DNA from 2 places in the Sporolactobacillus sp. BBK16-2 genome. Region 1 is predicted to be linked to the other one. Evidence: riboswitches for the same ligand, from Rfam matches in the RefSeq annotation. Region 1 holds a riboswitch; the other holds the start of a gene.
The links. A riboswitch is a leader RNA that binds a small molecule or an ion and turns the genes downstream of it on or off. The one in region 1 is predicted to bind S-adenosylmethionine.

Region 1 (4,782 bases):
GATTTAACGAGAATGACATCGCTATCTTCCTCGGCATGTACGGAATGAAGTTCCATTGCGTTCAGGTGCACAAGCCTACCGGGTACAAGATGTTCCGATTGACCGGATGCGGTGAATAGGATCGCACCGCGCACAGGAATAACGGTAACCTCCGCATCGCCTCCATGATGTTCCGGAATGCGCTGTCCTTTTTGCAGGGATAAATGCATGACGGTCTGGTATTCGTCATGATAAAGTCGTTCCTTTAAAGCTGTCTGATTTTGGCATGTAAGAAGTTGCATTGGTGTTCGCTCCTTTTCTATTTAAATACGTTTAAGTTTACTTTAATTGAGAACTGCTATCATCTATACTATATAGTGTTTCGAATCAATTTGAACATGATCGAGATCAAGTTTCGACTGACTGTATAGAAAAAGTCTATCTACGGATGGAATAGTGATGAAAAATGACGGAAAGGAAGAGGTTCGATGTCTGAACTAAAGGCAATCGGCTGGTTTCAAAATCTTAAGGATGATGAACTGAAGCAAGTGGAAGCAATGGGGATCATGAAACAATACCGTGCTAAAGAGGCAGTGTTTGTCCAAGGAGAAATATTGACTCATTATTTCTTTGTTGTGGACGGATTGATCCATGCCTATCATCAAAATAGGGATGGGAAGAAGTGGATCGCAAGTCTGTTCTCTTGTGGCGACCTGTTTCCGCATACCGGTTTGGTTGATGAAGAAAATCGGTATCCTGCGAATGGCGAGACGATTACACCGTGTACGCTTTTTATGATCAGACGGGAGAAGATGCATGAACTGATGAATTGCTTTCCTTCAATCGAACGTCAACTTACACAATTTTTCGCTAAGAAAAGTCAGGAGCTGATGAACCGATACTCTGATTCGGTTCTTGAGCCGGCCCTCGTTCAACTGGTTTCGCTATTGAAGCGGCTCGCTCAGCAGTCAGGTGTCCGGGCGACGGACGGCTGGGTCCTTATCTCGGCTATGATGACGGAACAGGATATGGCCGGGTACATTGGTGTCACTCCGGAAACCGTCAGCCGTTTACTAAACCGCCTGTATCGTGAGAAGCGCGCTAAATCCGCCGGTCGGGGCAAAATTTACATTGATCTCGATAAGTGTTGATCAGCTTCAATACAAATCTGTTATACTTTAATCAATAACTTGGCAACTAGTTATGCTGCAAACGGTAAAGGAGTGCTGCTGATGAACCAGGCTTTACTTGTTATTGACTCACAACTGACGCTGATTGAGGGTGATTCACAGGAGCGCGGCGTATATAATAAAGAAGAGTTGCTTCGGAAAATCAATCTTGTAATCGAAAAAGCTGTGGGATTGGATATTCCCATAGTTTTTGTCCGCGACACCAGTGTATCCGGCGGTGAAGGAGAAGGATTCCAGGTTCACCCGGCAATTCATATACCGGATGATGCTGAGATTTTTAATAAAAGCGCAACAAGTTCTTTTTATCACACACCTTTATTAAAATTCCTTCAGGAGCGTGGTAGTGAACATCTCGTTATTGTAGGATGTAAGACCGAATATTGTATTGATACCGCCGTTCGAATGGCTACGGTCAACGGCTTTGATGTGACACTGGTCGGCGATGCCCACTCGACTGCGGATACTCCGATATTATCTGCGGCGCAGATTATCCAACATCACAATCGAGTGCTGAACGGTTACGACAATGACGACCATTTCTCGCTGGTACGGAATTCAGACGAGGACGTGTTTCAACCGACGCATAACAACTATCGTTAATGTGGGTCATTTGAATCGAATAGGCAATGCAGGAGGGATAGCATTGACGCTATCCCTCATTTTGGTGTGTTCATTTGATGAGAATGAACGAAAGAAAGAATCGCGCGCCAGGGGAGATACCGCTGGCATGCGTCTGCTTGAGAAGGCTCCCAGATCGCCACGGCAAGCGAGCAGCTGAAGCGACGCTCGTTCAAGTCACAAGGTTGATGGATCAAAGCTCCATACAGATTGACAGCAGAGGACCGGGCACTTTTCGCTCGATTTTTCTTACAAGTAAAAAAACTTATGATTTTGTCCCGCTGGTACGACGATAAGCGTCATAAGAGGCTGATTCCCAATCCGAACTTATCGGTTGGGCGATCAGGTTAAGCGTCAAATCTGATAAATAAACGGAAAAATTCCGCTTAATTAGAAAATTAATGAAAAAATTCCCTAAATAGACGGAGAAATTCCGCTTATCGAATCGAAAAACGTGAAAATAGCGGGTTTTGCAGTGCATAACCGGAAAAATTACCCTTATTTACCTGCAAAACAAGCTCTATGGTGCAAATAACCGGAAAATCTCCGCTTATTTTCCCCCGCGATACTGAATTAAGGATCGAAATGATTTATTAGAAAACTTGGCTTCGCCAAGCCCCTGGCGAAGGCGAAGCCTTAGTTGCGACGGCCATGGACGGCCTAGTGTCCGGTGAGCCGCAGGACGCGGCGTTTTTTCGGACCGCTTACACTCGTTTCCTTTAAATGTTTTCTTATACTTTCCTACCAGTGTGAACTAGAAATGTCTGTTCAAGACAAGGTTGATGATTCAAAATGGTATTTGGAGCAAATGAACTTTCGTATGTAAGGAAATTTCGCTAAGCACGCGTATGTCCTGTACGCAACGCGAAAGTAAGGATCGCCCGCTCTGTGCCCGGTTTTTCTTATTGACACAGGTGGGAATAGTGCTATAATACAATAAATCACACCTAAATACTTGGTTATATGTTTGTTTATCCAGAGAGGGTAAAGGATCTGGCCTGATGATCCCTCAGCAGCGGACCTTGCAAAGAGGTACTGTGCTAAATCCAGCGGTAATCCCGGCAGATAAACAGAACCTGTAAAGAGGTTTTCTGAACACGGGAAATCTCTTTTTTATTTGCCTCAATAAATGGATAAATAGTCATCTGAGCTAGTCCGAGAAAAATTAAGGGTGATTAAAAAACGAAAAAGGGTGAATGAACATGGCAGAACACTATTTTGAAGTAGAGCCAGGTATTGAGTTGCACTATCGTGATGAAGGGAGTGGACGGCCGCTCATTTTTATTCCGGGTTGGACATTCAGTATTGATGTATTTGAAAAACAGATTGCTTACTTCTCCACGCGTTATCGAGTGATTGCGGTAGATCCGCGAAATCATGGAAAATCAACGATCAGCGTAAACAGAAATACGTACGATGTGCAGGGAGCGGATCTTGGAAAACTGATCGATCACCTTGATTTAAAAAATGTCGTGTTGGCCGGTTGGTCGTTTGGTGGTCTAACCTTATGGTCTTATGTGGAACAATTTGGAACTCAAAACATTTCGGCTGCTGTCACCATTGATGTATCCCCGCGGACCCTTAGCTCGGATTCTGATGAGTGGGTAGCTGGGACACTTGAAGACCTCATAGCCGTCCACAATCATTCTCTGGATTCTGCCGAACATTATCGTCAGTTTATTGATTCATTTGCTGAAAATCTCCTATTCGACCACGCGATTACTGCTGAAGAAAAGAGTCGATTTACAGCGCCAAGCTTGCGCATTCCGCATCAAATTGCCGATGCGCTCTATGTCGACGGCTGGCTTACAGACAAAAAAGCAGCGGCAAAAACGATTGATGAAACAGTGCCCTCGTTAACATTTACTTCATCCGCGCGCGCAGATGCCGCTACGCCTTATATACAAAAAGAATTTCCAAATAGTGACGTGCATTCGTTTGGCAATCATCTGTTATTTTGGGAATACGCGGATCGGTTTAATGAAATTCTCGATCAATTCCTTAACAAACACCAACTTTCAGATACTGTTTTACAAAAATCATAAAAGAGATAACAGGAAGAATAGTATAAAGCACATCAAGTTCCGAAAAACAGGTAAATGGAGAACCTATAAAATATTTTGTCTTCTTGAGTGCCTACAACTATAAAAACGTCCACAAGATTAAAGTGGACGTTTTTCTTTGACTATTTTCGCTGACCAGTAGGGTACTCTATATGTATCTCGTTAAGAACGATGAAAGGGTAAAAAAGGGAACATAAGATGCATATAAATGTTTGTTTAAGGGAAAGGAGCGGATTTGTCGATGAAATTTGTGGACACAGAGCGTAAAAAAGAAATTGATGCAAAGCTAGAATTGGTAAAACAACAGACAGCAGCATTATGGGCGGCTGTTTGCTCCGATCACGTCATCCGGTATTTTGAACAGGAACGTCCTCAAGATGAGCGGCCTCGGCAAGCGATTGCAGCGGCTCGTCTGTGGGCAAGGGGCAGAATCAGCGTCGATGAAGCGCGAAAAGCCGCTTTTGCGGCAGATGCCGCGGCGCGCGAAGCAACAGGAGCTGCAGCCATCGCCGCTGCTCGAGCGGCAGGCCAAGCTGCTGCGACTGCGTACATGTTTGGTCACGCGATCCATGCGTCTACCTATGCTGCAAAAAGCGTATTTTATGTTGCGGACAGTGAACAGGAAGCGGTCGAGAAAGAGCGTGCTTGGCAATATGACCGCCTGCACGAGCTTGCGATTTTGATTAACAAGGGAATTTAGCATCTGATCTTAAACCACAGCTGCAAACGAGAAAAAATGATTAGGACCTGGAGTCAAATAAAGCTTGTAGCAACCGTTACAGCAATATCAACGAGCAAATAGATCCAAAATGCGGGCCAACTATATCCGGGATGAGTTTGAAGGTAGTGAATGCGGTCGCTGCGATCCGGAATTTCTGTTTTCAATTTTTTAATCGCTGTCAAGGCGTTTACGAAGCAAAAATAGTTGCTAA
Region 2 (4,782 bases), 450 kb from region 1:
AAGGCAATTACAGTCAGCAGCAGGCAACTGGATCCTGTCATTCGTTACGCAAAGCAAAAGAATTTGATTGTTGCCGAGGCAATGACGATTTATCACATGCCACTTTATCAAAAGCTGAAGGAAGTCGTCGAGAGCGGAGCCATTGGCGAAGTCAAAATGGTGAACGTTACCTTCGGCAGCCTAAAACCATATGACGTAAACAATCGTTTCTTCAATATGAATCTCGCAGGAGGCGCACTTCTTGATATTGGTGCATACGCCCTGTCCTTTGCGCGTTTCTTTCTCAGCAGCCAGCCTAATGAAATCTTGACCACAGTCAAACAATTCGAGACCGGTGCCGATGAACAATCCGGCATTATTTTAAAAAATCCGGATGACCAAATGGCTGTTGTTACACTCACGATGAGAGCGAAATTGCCGAAACGGGGAATTGTCACCGGAGATAAAGCTTATATAACTGTGGACAATTTTCCGCGAGCTGATCAAGCGACCATTACCTATCCGGATGGTCGCACGGAAACACTTAAAGCCGGAAGCACTGATCAGGCAATGGTTTATGAATACGATTACATGAATGCTGCAGTAAACCGAGAAATTGATGAACAAACACTTCCGCTGACCGACAGTGTGATGAAAATTATGACCAACGTGCGTGATCAATGGGGCATCCGCTATCCATTTGAGTAACAGTCGCATCCGTTACAATTAGCATTTTGCATTTGTTTTAAAAATAGAGAGCGTTTTCTTTTTATTTTTTGAAACTCTGCATTACAATAGACATGTGATATTAATTACACTAAATTTTGAAGGGAAGATGTGCAATGAGTATTAAAGACACAGTCCTGGAACACGCAGTAGATACTGAATACAAACTATATATCGGCGGTAAATGGGTTGAAGGCTCTGAAGGTAAAAAAATAGCAAGCTACAATCCTAGCACCGGTGAAAAGCTGACTGAATTCACTGACGCGAGTCATGCCGATGTAGACGCAGCTGTGGAAGCAGCTACAAAAGCATTTGACACATGGAAGGATGTCAGCGTTCAAGAGAAAAGTACTCTGTTGCTTAAGATCGCTGATTTAATTGATGAAAACGCTGATCACCTGGCACTTGTTGAAACATTAGATAACGGCAAACCGCTTCGTGAAACAAAGGGAATTGACGTTCCGGCAAGTTCAGATCACTTCCGCTATTTTGCCGGTGTTATCCGTTCCGAAGAAGGCACGGCTAACGCACTTGACGAAAATACATTGACCATCAATCTAAAGGAACCTATTGGTGTCGTTGGGCAAATTGTTCCTTGGAACTTCCCATTGCTGATGGCCGCTTGGAAGATTGCTCCTGCAATTGCAGCAGGAAACACGGTTGTCATTCACCCATCTTCTTCAACATCACTGAGTCTGCTCGAATTGGCTAAAATTTTCGATCAGGCACTCCCAGCAGGAGTCGTGAATGTTATTACCGGACGCGGCTCTGATTCCGGCGATTATATGCTGCATCATCCCGGCTTTGCAAAGCTTGCGTTCACCGGCTCAACCCAAATCGGTTATGAAGTTGCCGCGGCAGCTGCAAAGCGCTTGATTCCGGCAACCCTTGAACTCGGCGGCAAATCGGCCAACATTTTCTTTGATGACGCTCCATGGGAACGTGCCATTGAAGGCGCACAGCTCGGCATTCTATTCAATCAAGGCCAAGTATGCTGTGCAGGTTCACGAATCTTCGTTCAAGAAGGCATCTATGATAAATTCGTTAGCGCACTAAAAGATGCATTCGAGAAAGTTAATGTCGGTTTGCCTTGGGAAGACGGCGTTCAAATGGGTGCTCAAGTCAACAAACGGCAACTGGAAAAGATCTTGGAATATGTTAAGATCGGCCAGGATGAAGGCGCAAAGCTTGTGACCGGCGGATGCCAGCTGACGGACAACAACCTCGATAAAGGTGTCTTCATGGCCCCAACGCTTCTTGCAGACGCAAATAACGACATGCGAATCGCTCAGGAAGAAATCTTCGGACCGGTTGCAACGGTTATCAAATTTAAAGATGCAGATGAAGCAATTAAACTCGCAAACCAATCGGATTACGGTCTTGGCGGTGCGGTATGGACACAAGATATCAACAAGGCACTCCGTGTCGCTCGCAGCGTACGTACCGGTCGTATGTGGGTCAACACCTACAACCAGCTTCCTGCAGGTGCTCCATTCGGCGGCTACAAGAAATCCGGTATCGGCCGTGAAACGTATAAGAGTATTCTTGATGCTTATACGCAAACGAAGAATATCTACATCAGCACAAAAGAAACAGTTGACGGTCTCTATTAATCAGGTCTGTCATTCTATCAGAAAGAGACGAATGCTTCACGCATTCGCCTTTTTCTTTATTTTTGATTAAACATATCAAATTACTTGTATTTATTGCTTGACAAATAAAACACAGCACGATAAACTGTACACAATTAAATAAATCTTATCAAGAGTGGCGGAGGGACTGGCCCGACGAAGCCCGACAACCAGCACGTTTGATGTGTATGGTGTTAATTCCAGCAGATTAAATTCTGGCAGATAAGAAAAGAACCGGCGAATAAGGCCGCTTCCCTATCTACTCTGCGGGAAGCGGTCTTTTAATCTGCGCACCCTTTTTTCTAAGATTTTATTTAATGTAAAACTTAAAGAACATAGGGAGAGATGAACATGGCAGAGGAAAGAAAATATGGTTTTGAGACTTTGCAGGTACACGCAGGTCAAGTGCCTGATCCTGCAACAGGTGCACGTGCCGTACCAATCTATCAGACTACTTCATTTGTATTCAAGGATGCAGACGAAGCAGCAGACTTCTTTCAATTGAAAAGGCCGGGCAATGTGTATGCACGCATTATGAACCCAACTGAAGATGTCTTTGAACAGCGCGTTGCTCAGCTTGAAGGCGGATCCGCAGCTCTTGCCACCTCTTCAGGACTTGCGGCGATTACGTACGCCATTTTGAATGTTGCAAATGCCGGTGATCATATTGTTGCTGCCTCTACCTTGTACGGTGGTACGTATGAATTGTTCAATGTCACTTTGAAAAAACTCGGTATTGATGTCACATTCGTTGATCCGGATGATCCGGAAAATTTCCGCGCAGCAATCCGTGATAATACAAAAGCACTCTACGGTGAAACGATTGGTAACCCGAAAATCAATATTCTCGATATCGAAGCCGTTGCCAATATCGCACACGAAAATAAAATTCCTCTCATTGTTGACAACACCTTCGGAACACCTTACCTCGTTCGTCCAATCGAATTCGGCGCAGATGTCGTTGTCCATTCTGCTACGAAATTTATTGGTGGCCACGGAACTGCTATCGGAGGCATTCTCGTTGACGGAGGAAAATTTGACTGGCGGGCAAGTGGCAAATTCCCTGATTTCACGACACCGGACAAAAGCTACGGCGGCTTGGTCTATGCTGATCTCGCACCTGCTTCATTCGCTGCAAAAGCACGTATTCAGCTGCTGCGCAACACAGGCGCAACAGTCAGCCCGCAGAATGCATTCCTGTTCCTGCAAGGCTTGGAATCTCTTTCCCTGCGTGTGGAACGCCATGTTCAAAATGCACGCAAAGTTGCTGAGTTTTTAAACAATCATCCGAAAATCACATGGGTAAACTATCCTGAACTTGATGGCAACCCATACAAAGAACTGTCAAAAAAATACTTTCCAAAAGGTCCCGGATCCATTTTCACATTTGGCGTGAAAGGCGGACTACAAGCGGGTAAGACATTAATCAACAATGTAAAGCTGTTCTCATTGCTCGCCAATGTGGCCGATGCAAAATCGCTGATCATTCATCCGGCAAGCACGACACATGCTGAATTGACTGCGGAAGAACAGGCCTTTACCGGTGTAACACCCGAACTGATTCGTGTATCCATTGGTATCGAAAGCGTTGACGACATCATCTATGATCTGGAACAGGCATTGGCAAAAGTTCCGGACGCGGTCGCAGCTAAATAATAGAATAGACAAAGAGTAAAGCTATCGGGGGTTATTAACTAGAAGGAGCCTGCAAATGATTTAGTTTGCAGGCTCCTTATTATTTTTTATTTGTTCAGGCTGAATCTCCCTTTTTTTATCATGGTTTCAACACCGCCGATTTTTGCCAGCGATCGGTTTTCAATCACTTTTTTCATAATGGATGCCGGTCGGCCTTTGAGATTTCTGCCCATAATTTCTCCGACCGCATCATTGCGGCCAAGCGAACACACGGTGCCCATAAATTTAAAGACAAACGGCTTTGTCGACGCTTCCTCAATCCTTGCATTCAAGTTATATGCCGCACAATCCGCTTGCTGCATCGCAATTTGCGCGGTGGTCGGATAGGGACGACCATCTTCCGGATTAATGACAGCTGAACAATCGCCTATAATCAGAATTTCCGGATGATCAGGAACAGATAAGTCATCGTTAACAATCACGCGACCGCGGCGCTGCGCAAATCCCGATGCACTGACAACAGAACTTCCGCTGACTCCCCCGGTCCAAACAAATGTACCGGCCTGAAGCGTTTTGATTTGATCACCTGATTTGTAATAGATCCGTTCAGCATCAATACCGCTGACCCTGCCGATTATAAATTCAACACCGTTCTCGCTCAGCTTATGTGCGCCGTATTCCGCCAATTTTCGATTGAACATCGGAAGCGCATGAGGCGTTGGTTCAATACACAGGATACGTACTAAACTCCGATCCACTTGGAACTGTTCAATAAGTTTCGGAATGCGATGAGTCAGTTCTCCCAAAAATT

Region 2: another riboswitch for S-adenosylmethionine. It lies ahead of AC6F33_RS16785 (O-acetylhomoserine aminocarboxypropyltransferase/cysteine synthase family protein); the one in region 1 lies ahead of AC6F33_RS01830 (alpha/beta fold hydrolase).

Annotation. Positions count from the first base shown of each region.
Region 1 is NZ_CM187611.1:334,529-339,310, forward strand. Features, by position in the region: gene AC6F33_RS01810 (cupin domain-containing protein) at 1-281, opposite strand, end outside; gene AC6F33_RS01815 (Crp/Fnr family transcriptional regulator) at 468-1,130, shown strand; gene AC6F33_RS01820 (cysteine hydrolase family protein) at 1,212-1,769, shown strand; gene AC6F33_RS01825 (hypothetical protein) at 1,847-2,083, shown strand; SAM riboswitch class I at 2,756-2,859, shown strand; gene AC6F33_RS01830 (alpha/beta fold hydrolase) at 2,990-3,832, shown strand; gene AC6F33_RS01835 (putative immunity protein) at 4,092-4,550, shown strand; gene AC6F33_RS01840 (DUF2628 domain-containing protein) at 4,604-4,782, opposite strand, start outside.
Region 2 is NZ_CM187611.1:3,401,957-3,406,738, forward strand. Features, by position in the region: gene AC6F33_RS16775 (Gfo/Idh/MocA family protein) at 1-687, shown strand, start outside; gene AC6F33_RS16780 (aldehyde dehydrogenase family protein) at 822-2,318, shown strand; SAM riboswitch class I at 2,461-2,565, shown strand; gene AC6F33_RS16785 (O-acetylhomoserine aminocarboxypropyltransferase/cysteine synthase family protein) at 2,688-3,992, shown strand; gene AC6F33_RS16790 (NAD(P)/FAD-dependent oxidoreductase) at 4,079-4,782, opposite strand, start outside.